One region of the Methylobacterium sp. J-072 genome, then DNA from elsewhere that is predicted to be linked to it. Evidence: predicted binding sites of a transcription regulator. Region 1 holds the regulator's gene; each other region holds the start of a gene.

Region 1 (4,160 bases):
GGTCACGCCGCCGCCGAGCCTCGACCCGGCCGATCCGGTGCGGATCCAGGCCAAGCTGACCTATCTGGTCTGCGAGACCGAATGCGTGCCCGGCTCCGCCGATCTCGCCCTGACCCTGCCGGCGGGCGAGCCCCGGCCGGACGCGGGCCAGACCGCCCTGTTCGAGCGCGCCCGGGCCGCCCTGCCCGCCCCGGCGCTCTGGCCTGTGCGCCTCTCGAGCCAGGGCGACACGCTGCAACTCGATTTTGCCGCGGCCGGCCTCAAGCCCGAGACCATCAAGGGCGTGGCCTTCTTCCCCTATTCCGAGACCGCGATCGACAACGCCGCCGCCCAGGTGATGGCGATCGACGAATCCGGCCTGCATCTCACGCTCGCCCGGAGCAACCCGGCCGAGCCGGCACCGGCCGCCCTGCCGGGGGTGCTGACCGTCGAGGAGGCGACCGGCGCCGGCACGCATCGCCTCGCCTTCGCGTACGGGGACGAGCCGGTCCCGCCGGCCTCGGCGGTGGCGGCCGAGACCTTGGCGACGCCGCCGCCCACCCCCGCGTTCGACGCGCTGACGCTGGCGACCGCGGCCGGGCTCGCCTTCCTCGGCGGCCTGATCCTCAACCTGATGCCCTGTGTCTTCCCGGTCCTGTCGATCAAGGTGCTTGGCCTTGTGCGGCACGCGGGCGAGAGCGCCGCCCGGGTCCGGCTGCACGGCCTCGCCTACACAGCCGGCGTGCTGGCGAGCTTCCTCGGGCTGGCCGGTCTGTTGCTCGCCCTCAAGGGCGGCGGGGCGGCGATCGGCTGGGGATTTCAGTTGCAATCGCCGGCCGTGGTGGCCGGGCTTGCTTACTTACTTCTCGCGATGGGCTTGAGCCTGTCGGGTGTGTTCCATCTCGGCGGGCGTCTCGCCGGCCTCGGCGACGGGCTGGCCCGGCGCTCGGGGCTCAGCGGTTCGTTCTTCACGGGCGTCCTCGCGACCCTGGTGGCGACCCCCTGCACGGCGCCGTTCATGGGCTCGGCGGTGGGCTTTGCCCTGACGCAGAGCGCCGGCGTCGCCCTCGCGGTGTTCGCGAGCCTCGGGCTCGGCCTCGCCCTGCCCTTCCTGGCGCTCACCCTGTGGCCGCCGGCCCTGCGGGCGCTGCCGCGGCCGGGCGCCTGGATGGAGACCCTGAAGCAGGTCCTGGCCTTCCCGGTCTACGCCACGGTGGCGTGGCTGGTCTGGGTCCTGGCGCAGCAGGTCGGTCCGCAGGGGCTGCTCGCCGCGCTGATCGGCCTGGTGCTGGTGGGCTTCGCCGCCTGGGCCTGGGAACACGGGCGCGCTACGGCTCCGCGGGTCGGGCGGATCGTCCAAGGGCTTGCAGCGCTGACGATCGTGGCTGTCGCGGCGCTCACCCTGACCCTCGACCGCGACCGGGCCGCCCCAGCTGCCCAAGCGGCCGCCAACGGCATCGAGCCGTTCACCCAGGCCCGCCTCGACACCCTGGTGAACGAGCACCGGCCGGTCTTCGTGAACATGACCGCTGCGTGGTGCATCACCTGCGCGGTCAACGAGACGACCTCGCTCTCGACCAAGGCGGTGCGGACAGCGATGGCGGACAGGGGTGTCACCTACCTAATGGGCGACTGGACCAACCAGAACCCCGAGATCACCCGCCTCCTGGAGACGCACGGGCGCAGCGGCGTGCCGCTGTACCTGCTCTACACGGGGACCGGCGAGCCGCAGGTGCTGCCGCAGATCCTCACCGAGGGGACGGTTCTGTCGGCCCTGGAGATGGTGCCGGCTGCCGGCAAGAACGCGGCGCTGGTCCGCTGACCGGAACGGCGCGCTAGGCTTCCAGCAAAAACGTCTCGTCGAAAGCGTAGCCCGAGCCTCGAACCGTGCGGATCGGGTCGGCCTGCCGCGGGGCGTTGAGCGCCTTGCGCAGGCGCCCGACATGCACGTCCACGGTGCGCTCGTCGATATAGACGTCGTGGCCCCAGACCCCGTCGAGGAGCTGCTCGCGGGAGAAGACCCGGCCAGGCGCCAGCATCAGGAATTCGAGCAGCCGGAACTCGGTCGGGCCGAGATGGAGTTCCTCGCCGGCGCGGCGGACCCGATGGCCGGTGCGGTCGAGCTCGATGTCGCCCGCTGCCAGACGATCCGCCACATGGGAGGGCTTGGCCCGGCGCAGCAGCGCCCGCACCCGGGCGAGCAGCTCCGGGACCGAGAACGGCTTGACGATGTAGTCGTCGGCACCCGTGCCGAGGCCCCGGACCCGATCGCCCTCCTCGCCCCGGGCGGTGAGCATGATCACCGGTAGCCGCTCGGTCTCGCGCCGGGCCCGGATGCGGCGGCACAGTTCGATCCCCGAGAGGCCCGGCAACATCCAGTCGAGCAGAACGAGATCGGGCGTGCGCTCGGCCAGAAGCAGCTCCGCGTCGTCGCCGCGCGTGGCGGAATCCACCAGAAAACCCTCGGCTTCGAGGTTGTAGCGCAGCAGGGTGGTCAGGGCCTCCTCGTCCTCGACGATCAGGACTTGCATGCTCACGTTCGATAACCTGTTCCGTAGACGGCACCGGACGGCTCGCCCGCGCCGGATCGCCCGGACGGGACGATGGTGCGGCAGACGCCGCGCTCCCTCAACCCGCCCGCGCCCTCAATCTGACTCTGCCCCACAGGAGGATTGCGCGCTGCCCGGACGCAACGCGGTCCGCGGGTCACGGGGCCGTGGCGGCGGGGCCGACCGTCGCGTAATTCGACGCATCGTTCTTCGGCCGCTCACCCGCCAGCGTCTCGCCGGTGGCGAGGTAGTGGATCGTCTCGGCGATGTTGGTGGTGTGGTCGCCGATCCGCTCGACGTTCTTGGCGCAGAACAGCAGATGCGTGCAGAACGAGATGTTGCGCGGATCCTCCATCATGTAGGTCAGGAGTTCGCGGAACAGCGAATTGTACAGGGCGTCGATCTCGCCATCCCGTTCCCAGACATCGTAGGCGGCCTTGACGTCGCGGCTGGCATAGGCGTCCAGGATGTCCTTGAGCTGCGCCTCGGCGAGGTCGCTCATGTGGCGCACGCCGAGCACGATCTTCTGGGCGGGCGCCTGATCGGAGATCGCGACGACGCGCTTGGCGACGTTCTTGGCGAGGTCGCCGATCCGCTCGAGGTCGCCGGAGACGCGGATCGCCGAGATGGTCTCGCGCAGGTCGATCGCCAGCGGCTGGCGCCGGGCGATGAGCAGCACGGCCCGCTCCTCGATATCGCGCTGGAGCGCGTCGAGCCGCTTGTCTGCGAGGATCACCGCCTGGGCGAGGGTGTCGTCCCGGCGAACCAGGGCGTCGGTCGCCTCGGCGGCCATCTTCTCGGCGACGCCGCCCATCTCGGAAATCGAGCGGCGGAGGTCATCCAGGTCGGTGTCGTAGGAGCTGACGATATGGCCGGGCATGGTGGATCCTTCGATGGCGTCCCGCAAACCTTGATCCGCGAGGTCTGGCGGAAACCCGCCGCTCCGAGCACGGATACCGCGGCGCGTTCCCCGGTATCCAATCCCTTGCGCAGTCTAGGACATAAGACGGAGAGTTGAGGATCGATGTCCCAAACCCAACACCCAACCACAATCGGCTGAACCAAGCCGATGTTCCCGGATCAACGCAGCATGTTCCGGAGCCGCACCGGCAGCCTTGCGATCGGGCGCGGCTCCAAGTCTTGTGGGCGGCATCCGAATGGGCGCCGGAACGGTACTCTACTTTACGGCGAATGCTTAGCCGAAGCGACCGGTGATGTAATCCTGCGTCCGCTGCTCGACAGGATTCATGAACATCCGGTTGGTCGGGCCGAACTCGATCAGTTCACCGAGATACATGAAGGCGGTGAACTGCGAGATGCGCGCCGCCTGCTGCATGTTGTGGGTCACGATGACGATGGTGAATTCGTCGCGCAGCTGCTCGATCAACTCCTCGATGCGGCCGGTGGAGATCGGGTCGAGCGCCGAGGTCGGCTCGTCGAACAGGATCACCTCCGGGCTCTGGGCCACGGTGCGCGCGATGCACAGGCGCTGCTGCTGTCCGCCCGAGAGCCCGGTGCCGGCCTGGCGCAACTTGTCCTTGACCTCATCCCAGAGGGCGGACTTGCGCAAAGCCTGCTCCACCCGCCCGTCGAGTTCGGATTTCGGCAGCTTCTCGTAGAGACGCAGCCCGA
Region 2 (4,160 bases), on a different contig from region 1:
TTCTTGACGATGCCCTTGGTGAGCATGCGCGTGAGATTGCTGTCCGTCTCGGAGTTCCAGAAGTTCGCGGCCGCGTCGACGGTGCCCTGGGCCAAGGCCAGCACGGCGTTCTCGTGGCTCCCGGTGAAGACCGCCTTGCTGAAGAACTTGTCTACGTCGTAGCCGGCCCGCTTCAGGAAGAAGCGCGGCGCCTGGTTGCCCGACGTGGAGTTCGGATCGACGAGGCCGAGGGCCTTACCCTTGAGGTCGGCCACAGACTTGTACGGGCTGGAGGCCAGCACGTAGACCACCGAGTAGTAGCCGGCGGCGCCGGTCTCGTGGATCTGGGTCACGATCGGCTCGACCTTAACTCCGGTCATCACCGCGCGAGCGAAGGAGGCCGGCCCGTGGAATGCAACGTGGATGTTGCCGGCGCGCTGGCCCTCAATCACCGCAGCGTAATCGCTGGCGACCCGCAGCTTTACTGGCACGCCGACCGTCTGGGTCAGGTAATCTGCCAGAGGCGTATACCGGTCTGTGGTGCCGCTCGCGTTCTCCTGCGGGACTATCGCCAGGGTCAACTCGGGATACTTGGCTTTCCAATCCTCGGCGGCGGCGGGCAAGCCGAGAACGGCGAGGGCTGCCGCTGCGGCGGCGAGGTTGCGTCGGGTGATCATTGGGTCGTCCTAAAGTCACTCTCTTGCGGTGGGTCGGCCATCCGCCTCATCACCGGTCCGGCACAATATTTCCCGGCCGTCGTCGCCGGCGCGGCGAGCCCGGTACGCCGGGAAGCCCGGCTCAGGCGCCGATGGCGGCCTCGCGGATGGGCTCCGCCGGCACGAAGCCGGGCAGTCCCGGCATGGCCGCCCGCTGCTCCGCCTCGCGCTCCGCGGAATCGTCCAGCACCTCGCCGGCCTCAAGGCCGTAGAGCCGGCGCGCCACCTCCTCGGTGAGGTCGAACGGGCCGCCCTCGAACACCACGCGGCCGGCAGCAAGCCCGACGAGGCGGTCGCAATAGGCGCGGGCAAGATCGAGGGAGTGCAGGTTGCACAGGACCGTGATGCCGTAGCGCCGGTTCACGGCCGCCAGGGCATCCATCACCAGGCGGGTGTTGCGCGGGTCCAGGGACGCCACCGGCTCATCGGCCAGCAGGATTTCCGGCTCCTGCACGAGCGCCCGGGCGATGGCGACGCGCTGCTGCTGGCCGCCCGACAGGCCGTCGGCCCGCTGGCCGGCGAACTCGCCCATATCGAAGCTTTCCAGGGCGGCGAGCGCCATGGCCCGATCCTCGTCGGACCACATCCGGAGCAGGGCGCGGTGGGTCGGCACGTGGCTGAGGCGGCCCATCAGCACGTTGGTCATCACGTCGAGCCGACCGACCAGATTGAACTGCTGGAAGATCATGGCGCAGCGGGTGCGCCATTCCCGTAAGGGCCGGCCCGTCAGGCTGGTGACATCGCGCCCGTCATAGAGGATGCGGCCCGAGCTCGGGTCGGCGAGACGGTTGATGAGGCGCAGAAGCGTCGATTTTCCGGCTCCAGAGCGGCCGATTACGCCGACGAAGCTGCCGCGCTCGATCTGCAACGAGACACCATCCACGGCACGGCGACCGCTGTATTGACGCGTGAGATCCTCGACGACGAGCATAAACAACCATCCGCTGCGGAATGGCCGCAGCTAAACGCCCGTTCCACGACGATTGGATGACGAATACGAGTTAAACTCTTTAGTCGGCGCAGCACATCGACATCTTTGCGGCCGTTTTCTGTTTAGGTCCCGGCCCAGCTCGTGTACCGCTCCAGAAAATCTTCGACCGCGAGCGCGCGGAAATCCGGTAGCGCCCGGCGCAGGCGCTCGTGGTCCCAGTCCCACCAGGCGAGGCGCTCCAGGCGCTCGGCGATCGGCTCGGGAAAGCGGCGCCGCACCGGCCGGGCCGGATTGCCGACGACGATCGTGTAGACCGGGACATCCCGGGTGACGATCGCCCCCGCCCCGATCACCGCCCCGGTGCCGATGGTGCGGCCGGGCAGGATCACCGCACCGTGGCCGATCCAGACGTCGTGGCCGATGGTCACCGGGCTGGCCCGGCGGCGCTCGAAGAAGGCTTCCTCGTCCGATTCCTCGGGCCAGTAGGCCTGAGCCCGGTAGGTGAAGTGCGCCTGGCTCGCGCGCTCCATCGGATGGTTGCCCGGGTTGATCCGCACATGGGACGCGATCGAGCAGAACTTGCCGATGGTGGTGTAGATCACCTCACCGTCCTGAGCGATGTAGGAATAATCGTCGAGGACGGTCTCGGTCAGGCGCGTGCGGGCGCCGATCTCGGTGTAGCGGCCGAGATGGCACTCGACGATCCGGGCGCTCGGATCGACCGCCGGATTGAGGCCGAGGCGTTGCTCAGCCATGGGCGGCCCCGAAGGGCAGGCGCGCCAGGAGCCGGAACGGCTCGGCCCCGTCCTGGGATAGCAGACACACGGCGTCGATCACCGCGGGCTCCGGCCCGGAGGCCGCGTAGGCGTCGGTCAGCCGGCGCAGCCAGGCGGTCCGGTCCGGCTCCGGCAGGGCGTCGGTCAGCGTCATGTGGAACCGGAAGGCCTCGAAGACATACGGGTAGCCCCAGCGAGCCAGCAGCGCGCGGCCGCGGGGATCGAGGCGCTCCGGGCGGCGCTTGGCGCGCTCGGCCTCCGAGAGCGGTGCCCGCAGCGGGTCGAGGGCGGCGACGCATTCGGCGGCGAGCAGGCCGAGTTCCGCCGGCGGTGCTTCCGGCACCAGGGCGAGGAACGGCCCGAGTGCGGCGACCGTCAGAGAACCGAGCGCCACCGGCGGGTGCCCGGCCGCGAGGTCCCGGGCCATGGCGAGAAGGTCGGCCTCCTCGGCCGCCGGCGCGAGGCGCAGCGGCGCCTTGAGGGTCGCGTGGAAGCCGTAGACCCGGGCGCCCGCCGTGACGGCGGCGAGGTCGCCGAACCCGTCCGGATGCGGGACCGGGGCGCCGACGGCGTTGTCGTAGCCGAGCACGGCATTGCCGAAGGCCGCGAGGCGCGAGCCGGGCCCGGGAAGCCAGTAGAGGGCGTAGCGGCGCGTCATGTCCCGACCTCCGGCTCCCGCCCGGTCACGCCGTCGGCGCGCTGGCGCGGTCGATGCTCGCCCGGTGCGGGCGCACGTCCATGGCGTTGCCGCGCCAGACGATGGCGCTCTGCACCCAGGCGCCCAGCCAGATCGCCGGGATCAGGGCGTCCCGCACCAGGAAGGCGGCCAGCATGCGCGGCCCGCGATGCCAGCCCGCGCGGGCCGCGAGCCGGTCTTCAGCGCCATAGCACAGCGCAGCGAGGGCGGCGGCGCCCGCGAGCCCCGCGAGGCTGCCGGACCAGAGCGCCAGGAGGAGCGCCGGCAGCAGGACGCCGCTGCCGATCTCCGGGGCGAAGAACAGTGGGAAGGTCACCCGCCGCAGCCGGGCCCAGCGGAGCTGCCGCGCCCAGACCTCGCGGAATCCGCGCGGCCCGAGCGGCTGCTCGAACGGGCTCGCGACCAGGTGGACGCGCTTGCCGGCGGCCCGCACCAGCTTGGTGGCGGCGGCATCCTCGGCGATCTCGGAGGCCAGCGCCTGCAAGCCGCCCCGGGCTTCCAGGAAGGGTTTGTGCCAGAGCATGCTCTTGCCCTGCGCGAAGCCCAGGCCGAACGCCTCAGCGGCGTATTGCCAGCGCGCCTGCAGGGTGTTGAGGAAGGCGCATTCGACTTCGGCCATGAAGCTGCCCGGCCGGGCGCCCGCCGGAGTCGAGCAGACGAGGCCGGTCTCGTCCCGCCAGGCGGCCTGGAGCCGCTGGAGATAGTCCGGCGGCATGGCGACGTTGGAATCGGCGAGCACGACCCAGTCATGCGCGGCGGCGCGCCAGCCGCGCAGGCAGTTGTTGAGCTTCGGATTGTCGCTGATGCGCTCGTCGCCCAGGATCAGCCGGGCCGGCACCTGCGGGTGCTCGGCGATCAGGCGCTGCACCCGCGGCACGATCGGATCGGCCGGGTCGGCCACGCAGAAGATCAGTTCGTAGGCCGGATAGGCGAGGCGGAAGCTGCAGGCCAGCATCTCGTCGCTGAACGCCTCGATCCCGTGGAGCGGACGGACCAGGGAGACGGGGGCGCCGGCCGGGAAGGTGGACGCGCCGTGGACCTTGCCGATACGCCGGCCCGCG
Region 3 (4,160 bases), on a different contig from region 1:
GTCGAGGGCGTCGCCTGGACCCAGCTCTTCTTGGTCTCGGGATAGCGCGCGTAGAGCTCGGTCACGAACGGGTCGAGCCGCCGGGTGCGCGCCATTGGCTCCGGCGCCCGGTCGCCGATGCGGAAGGTCAGGCTCGTGCGCGGGCCACCGTCGAAGACGTTGACCACGAGGTTGGTCGAGGCCAGCGCCTCCTGCGGAACTGGCGGCCGCAGCGCCTGCATCGGATGGCTCGCCCGAACGATCTCCGGGGCGGCGGGGCGCAGTTCGCTCTCGAAGGCGATCCGCATCGTCGCGTCCGGCTCGCCCTGCGCCGGGACGTAGCGGGTCGTGTAATCGGTGCCGCGGATCGACAGCACGTGGAAACCGTTCGGGGTGCCGTCGCGGCTGTCGGCCGAGGGGATGCCGGTGCGGGTATCCGGCCCGCTCCACCAAGAGCCGGACACGGCGGTCATCACGTGGTGGTGGTGCCCCTCCGCGGGGTAGTGATGCTCGGTGGTATGGGTGTGGCCGGCCAGGCTCAGCACCTTGCGCCCCACCAGCACGTCGAGCAGCGCGGCCCGGTCGATGGTCGCGCTGCGCGGATCGTCACCCGTATCCGTGACCAGGGGAATGTGGGTCGCCAGGACGATCAGGTCGTCGGGCGGGATCTCGGCCAGGAGATTCTTCAGGAAGGCCAGCGTCCGTTCGCCGATATGGCCCCGGTAGGTGTTCGCCCCCACGGGGACCGGCGGCCCCATCCACTCGACGTTGTCGAGCATCACGAACAGCACGCGCCCGTGCCGGAACGCGTAGGTCGGCGACCCGAACACCCGCTTCCAGGTCTCGCGGCTGTAGCGGGCATCCGGCGCCTGCATGTTGAGGTCGTGGTTGCCCGGCAGGCTGTACCAAGGCAGGCCGATCCGCCCGACGATGCGGTTCGAGCGGCCGTAGAGCGAGAGGTCGTCGAACAGCACGTCGCCGGTGGTCAGGCCGAAGGCCGCCGGGATCGCCAGGGCCCGGGCGACCGCGGTGTCGCGCACGTGGTCGAGCTCGAACCGGCTCTCGGGCTGCGGATCCGTGAACAGAATCACGTCGAAATCCGCGGGCTCGTCGGCCTTCGTCAGGGTGAAGTCGATCGAGGCCGGCAGCGGGCCGGTGGGCGCGAGGCCCTTGTAGCGCAGCCCAAGATCGGCAGGCGTGCCGCCGGGCTGATGGATGTAGGAGTGCCGAGGCACGTTGTCGGCGTCCCGCGGCAGGGCGTAACCCGGCGGCTTGATCACGAAGACCGCGCCATCCCCGGCCAGCGGCAGCCGGTAGCGCCCCTGCCCGTCCGTGCGCGCGACCTCGCGGCCGTTGGAGACCAGCACGCCGGGCAGCGGCGCGCGCTCGGCGCCGGCCGTCTGGACGGCGTAGACGATCCCCGTGGCCTCCGCGGATTCCTGCGCCCCGGCGCGGCCGGCCACGAGCGAGAGGGCGGCGGCACCAGCCACGGTCTCCCGGCGGGTGAGGCCTCCGGATGCTGGAAACGAATCGCGCGTCATCGGGGGCTCCTGCTCGGCGGCAAAGGCCAAGCAGAGGCGTTTGACCGCCCGATGACAGACGGCCCCCGAACGCGCGAGGCCCGCACCCTGGGTAGGGTGCGGGCCTAGGAGGAAACCGCAGGCGTGAAGCGCGGTGCGCTTACTCTTCGTCGCCCGGCTCGAAGGTCTGGGGCAGCGGCTCGGCGCTGGCGACCGGGGTCGGCGCCCCGATGGTCGAGGGCACGTTCACGCCGTCGCGCTTGTAGATGTCGTCGCGGAACTGCACGAGGCCGTCCGGGGTCGCCCAGGCGGTGATGTAGGTCCAGTAGACCGGCACGGGCTGGGCGATGTTGGCGTCGACGCGCTTGCCGCTCTCGATGGCCTGCTCGACCTGCTCGCGGCCCCAGCCGGGCGTGTCCTTCAGCAGCCAGGTGATGTACTCGCGCACGTTCTGCACGCGCACGCAGCCCGAGGAGATGAAGCGGAAATCGTCGCCGAACACGCCCTTGGTGTTCGTGTCGTGCATGAACACGCCGTAGGGATTCGGGATGTTGATGCGGACGATGCCCATCGAGTTGAAGTCGGCGCCCGATTCCTGCCGGTAGGTGAAGCGCGTGCCCTCATCCGAGTTCCAGTTAATCGAGCGCGGCGAGACTTCGCCGTTGCCCGACAGGATGTGGATCTTGTTGTCGGTGAGGTAGTTCGGATCCTTCTGCATCTTCGGGATCAGGTCCTTCTTCACGATGGAAGCCGGGACCGTCCAGGTCGGATTGAAATTGATCTGCGTCGCCTTGGTGTTCATGATCGGCGACTGGCGGTCGATCTTGCCGACGCCGGCGGCGTGGAGCGTGACGACCTGGCCGTTCTCCACGGTCTCCACCAGGGCGGCCGGGATGTTCATGATCACGAAGCGCCGGCCGAGATCGCCCGAATAGGAGCGCAGGCGGACGACGTTGATCTCGAGCTGGTGCAGCCGCACGTCGGCGGGCACGTTCATCGCCTGCTGGGTGGCGAGGCTCATCGCGCCGGTCTGGCTGAGGCCGTGGCGGGCCTGGAACCGCTTCACGCCGGCCGCGACGTAGGAATCGTACACGCCCGAGCCGCCGGCGGCGGGGTCGAGATCGCCGGTGACGATCAGGCGCTGGCGCACCGTGGCCACCGCCGGGCCCTTCGCGCCGACGCGCAGGCGCTCGGCGCCGGAGACCGGCCGCCAGCCGCCGCGGGCGACGATGTCCTTGTAGCGCTCGAGCATCTGCTCGGTGGCCGACACCGTCTGGGGCGACAGGATCGGCACGGTCTCGCGCTGCACCTGCATGCCGGCGGGCGAGGCGTAATCCTGCGCCCATTCGGCCTGGGCGTAGTTGCCCTGCTCCCGGGCCTCGGCGGCGCCGATGGCGAGGGTGCCGAGCGCGGCGACGCCCAGCATGGCGGTGAACCGGTTTGTTGCCTTGATGCGCATCAGTCGCTGGCTCGTGTCCGGAGTTCGTCAGATCATGGCGAGAGCGGGGGTACTCGGTCGCCACGGTGTCGGGATGGGCTTAAGACTCCCTATCGAAGGGGCCGGATTGTGGCATTGGCGTGCGGCAACGCACGTCGCGTTCGCTTGCGGCGCGGTGACAACAGTCACCGGCGGCCCAGTGTGGCAGAGATGCCACCGCCGGGGCGATCCGTGCCTCGCGCCGCCGAAGGTGCCGGTCGCCAATTTCCAAAAAACCAGGATGGAAGCAGGCCCATGAAGATGTTGTGCACGGCCCTCCTCGGCCTCGGCCTGTTCGCGGGCGCCGCCCAGGCGGATCCGATCAAGGCCGGCGACCTCACGATCGAGACGCCGTGGCTGCGGGCGACGCCGAACGGCGCCAAGGTCGCGGGCGGCTACGTGCGGATCGTCAACACCGGCACCGCCCCGGACACGCTGACGGGCGCCGCGGTGCCATTCGCCACGTCGGGCGAGATCCACTCCATGTCGATGGAGGGCGGCGTGATGAAGATGGCCCCGGTCCCCGGCGGCCTGACGGTCAAGCCCGGCGAGACCGTGGAGTTGAAGCCCGGCGGCTATCACCTGATGTTCGAGGGGCTGTCCGGCGCCCCAAAGGCCGGCGACACCGTCTCCGGGACGCTGACCTTCCAGCGCGCCGGCGCCGTGCCGGTCACGTTCTCGGTAGCGCCGGTCGGCGCGAGCGCGCCCGGCGGCGGCCACCAGCATCAGCATTAAGAGCCTGTTCGACTGCACGATCGCAGTCGAATGATGGTTCTGCCGATGGGGATCCCAATCTCTCCCCTCATCCTGAGGTGCTGCGCAGCAGCCTCGAAGGAGCCCTCCAGGGATCGTGCGGCTGGCTGGAGGACTCCTTCGAGGCCTCCGCTTCGCTCCGTCGCCTCAGGATGAGGGTGAGGGTGGGAAAGACCGGTCAAACAGGCTCTCAGAGCCGGCCGGGGCCATAGATCCGTCGGATCCACACGTTGCGCGTGTCCTGAAAGGGGCAACGCAACTGGATGCGTCACGGTCGAACGTCCTGTTCAGGGCGCGATCGACTTGCACCGGGGCGATTCCGACACCGGCCGCTGGCCACGCGTATTCGCCGGTGTCCAGTTCTCCTTTCGAATGCTTGCACACGAGGGCGCGCGCCATATCTTAACCATCGGCCGGCTCATTAAGGTTAA

The links. The regulator PhoB, encoded in region 1, activates phosphate uptake and scavenging genes when phosphate is short. The targets are predictions, from matches to a motif close to TGTCATNNANCTGTCAT.
Region 2: a site for PhoB is predicted at 1,672-1,688, ahead of phnC (phosphonate ABC transporter ATP-binding protein). Genes of this name have one in related genera too.
Region 3: a site for PhoB is predicted at 1,561-1,577, ahead of MKK67_RS32110 (calcineurin-like phosphoesterase C-terminal domain-containing protein). Genes of this name have one in related genera too.

Annotation. Positions count from the first base shown of each region.
Region 1 covers NZ_JAKSYK010000174.1:66,734-70,893, reverse strand. The annotation lists gene MKK67_RS20240 (protein-disulfide reductase DsbD family protein) at 1-1,801, shown strand, start outside; gene phoB (phosphate regulon transcriptional regulator PhoB) at 1,815-2,510, opposite strand; gene phoU (phosphate signaling complex protein PhoU) at 2,686-3,408, opposite strand; gene pstB (phosphate ABC transporter ATP-binding protein PstB) at 3,724-4,160, opposite strand, start outside.
Region 2 covers NZ_JAKSYK010000025.1:7,613-11,772, reverse strand. The annotation lists gene phnD (phosphonate ABC transporter substrate-binding protein) at 1-656, opposite strand, end outside; gene phnC (phosphonate ABC transporter ATP-binding protein) at 778-1,626, opposite strand; gene MKK67_RS01515 (DapH/DapD/GlmU-related protein) at 1,749-2,381, opposite strand; gene MKK67_RS01510 (DUF1045 domain-containing protein) at 2,374-3,060, opposite strand; gene MKK67_RS01505 (ceramide glucosyltransferase) at 3,086-4,160, opposite strand, start outside.
Region 3 covers NZ_JAKSYK010000231.1:214,197-218,356, forward strand. The annotation lists gene MKK67_RS32110 (calcineurin-like phosphoesterase C-terminal domain-containing protein) at 1-1,520, opposite strand, end outside; gene MKK67_RS32115 (murein L,D-transpeptidase) at 1,660-2,958, opposite strand; partial or broken gene MKK67_RS32120 (copper chaperone PCu(A)C) at 3,280-3,711, shown strand.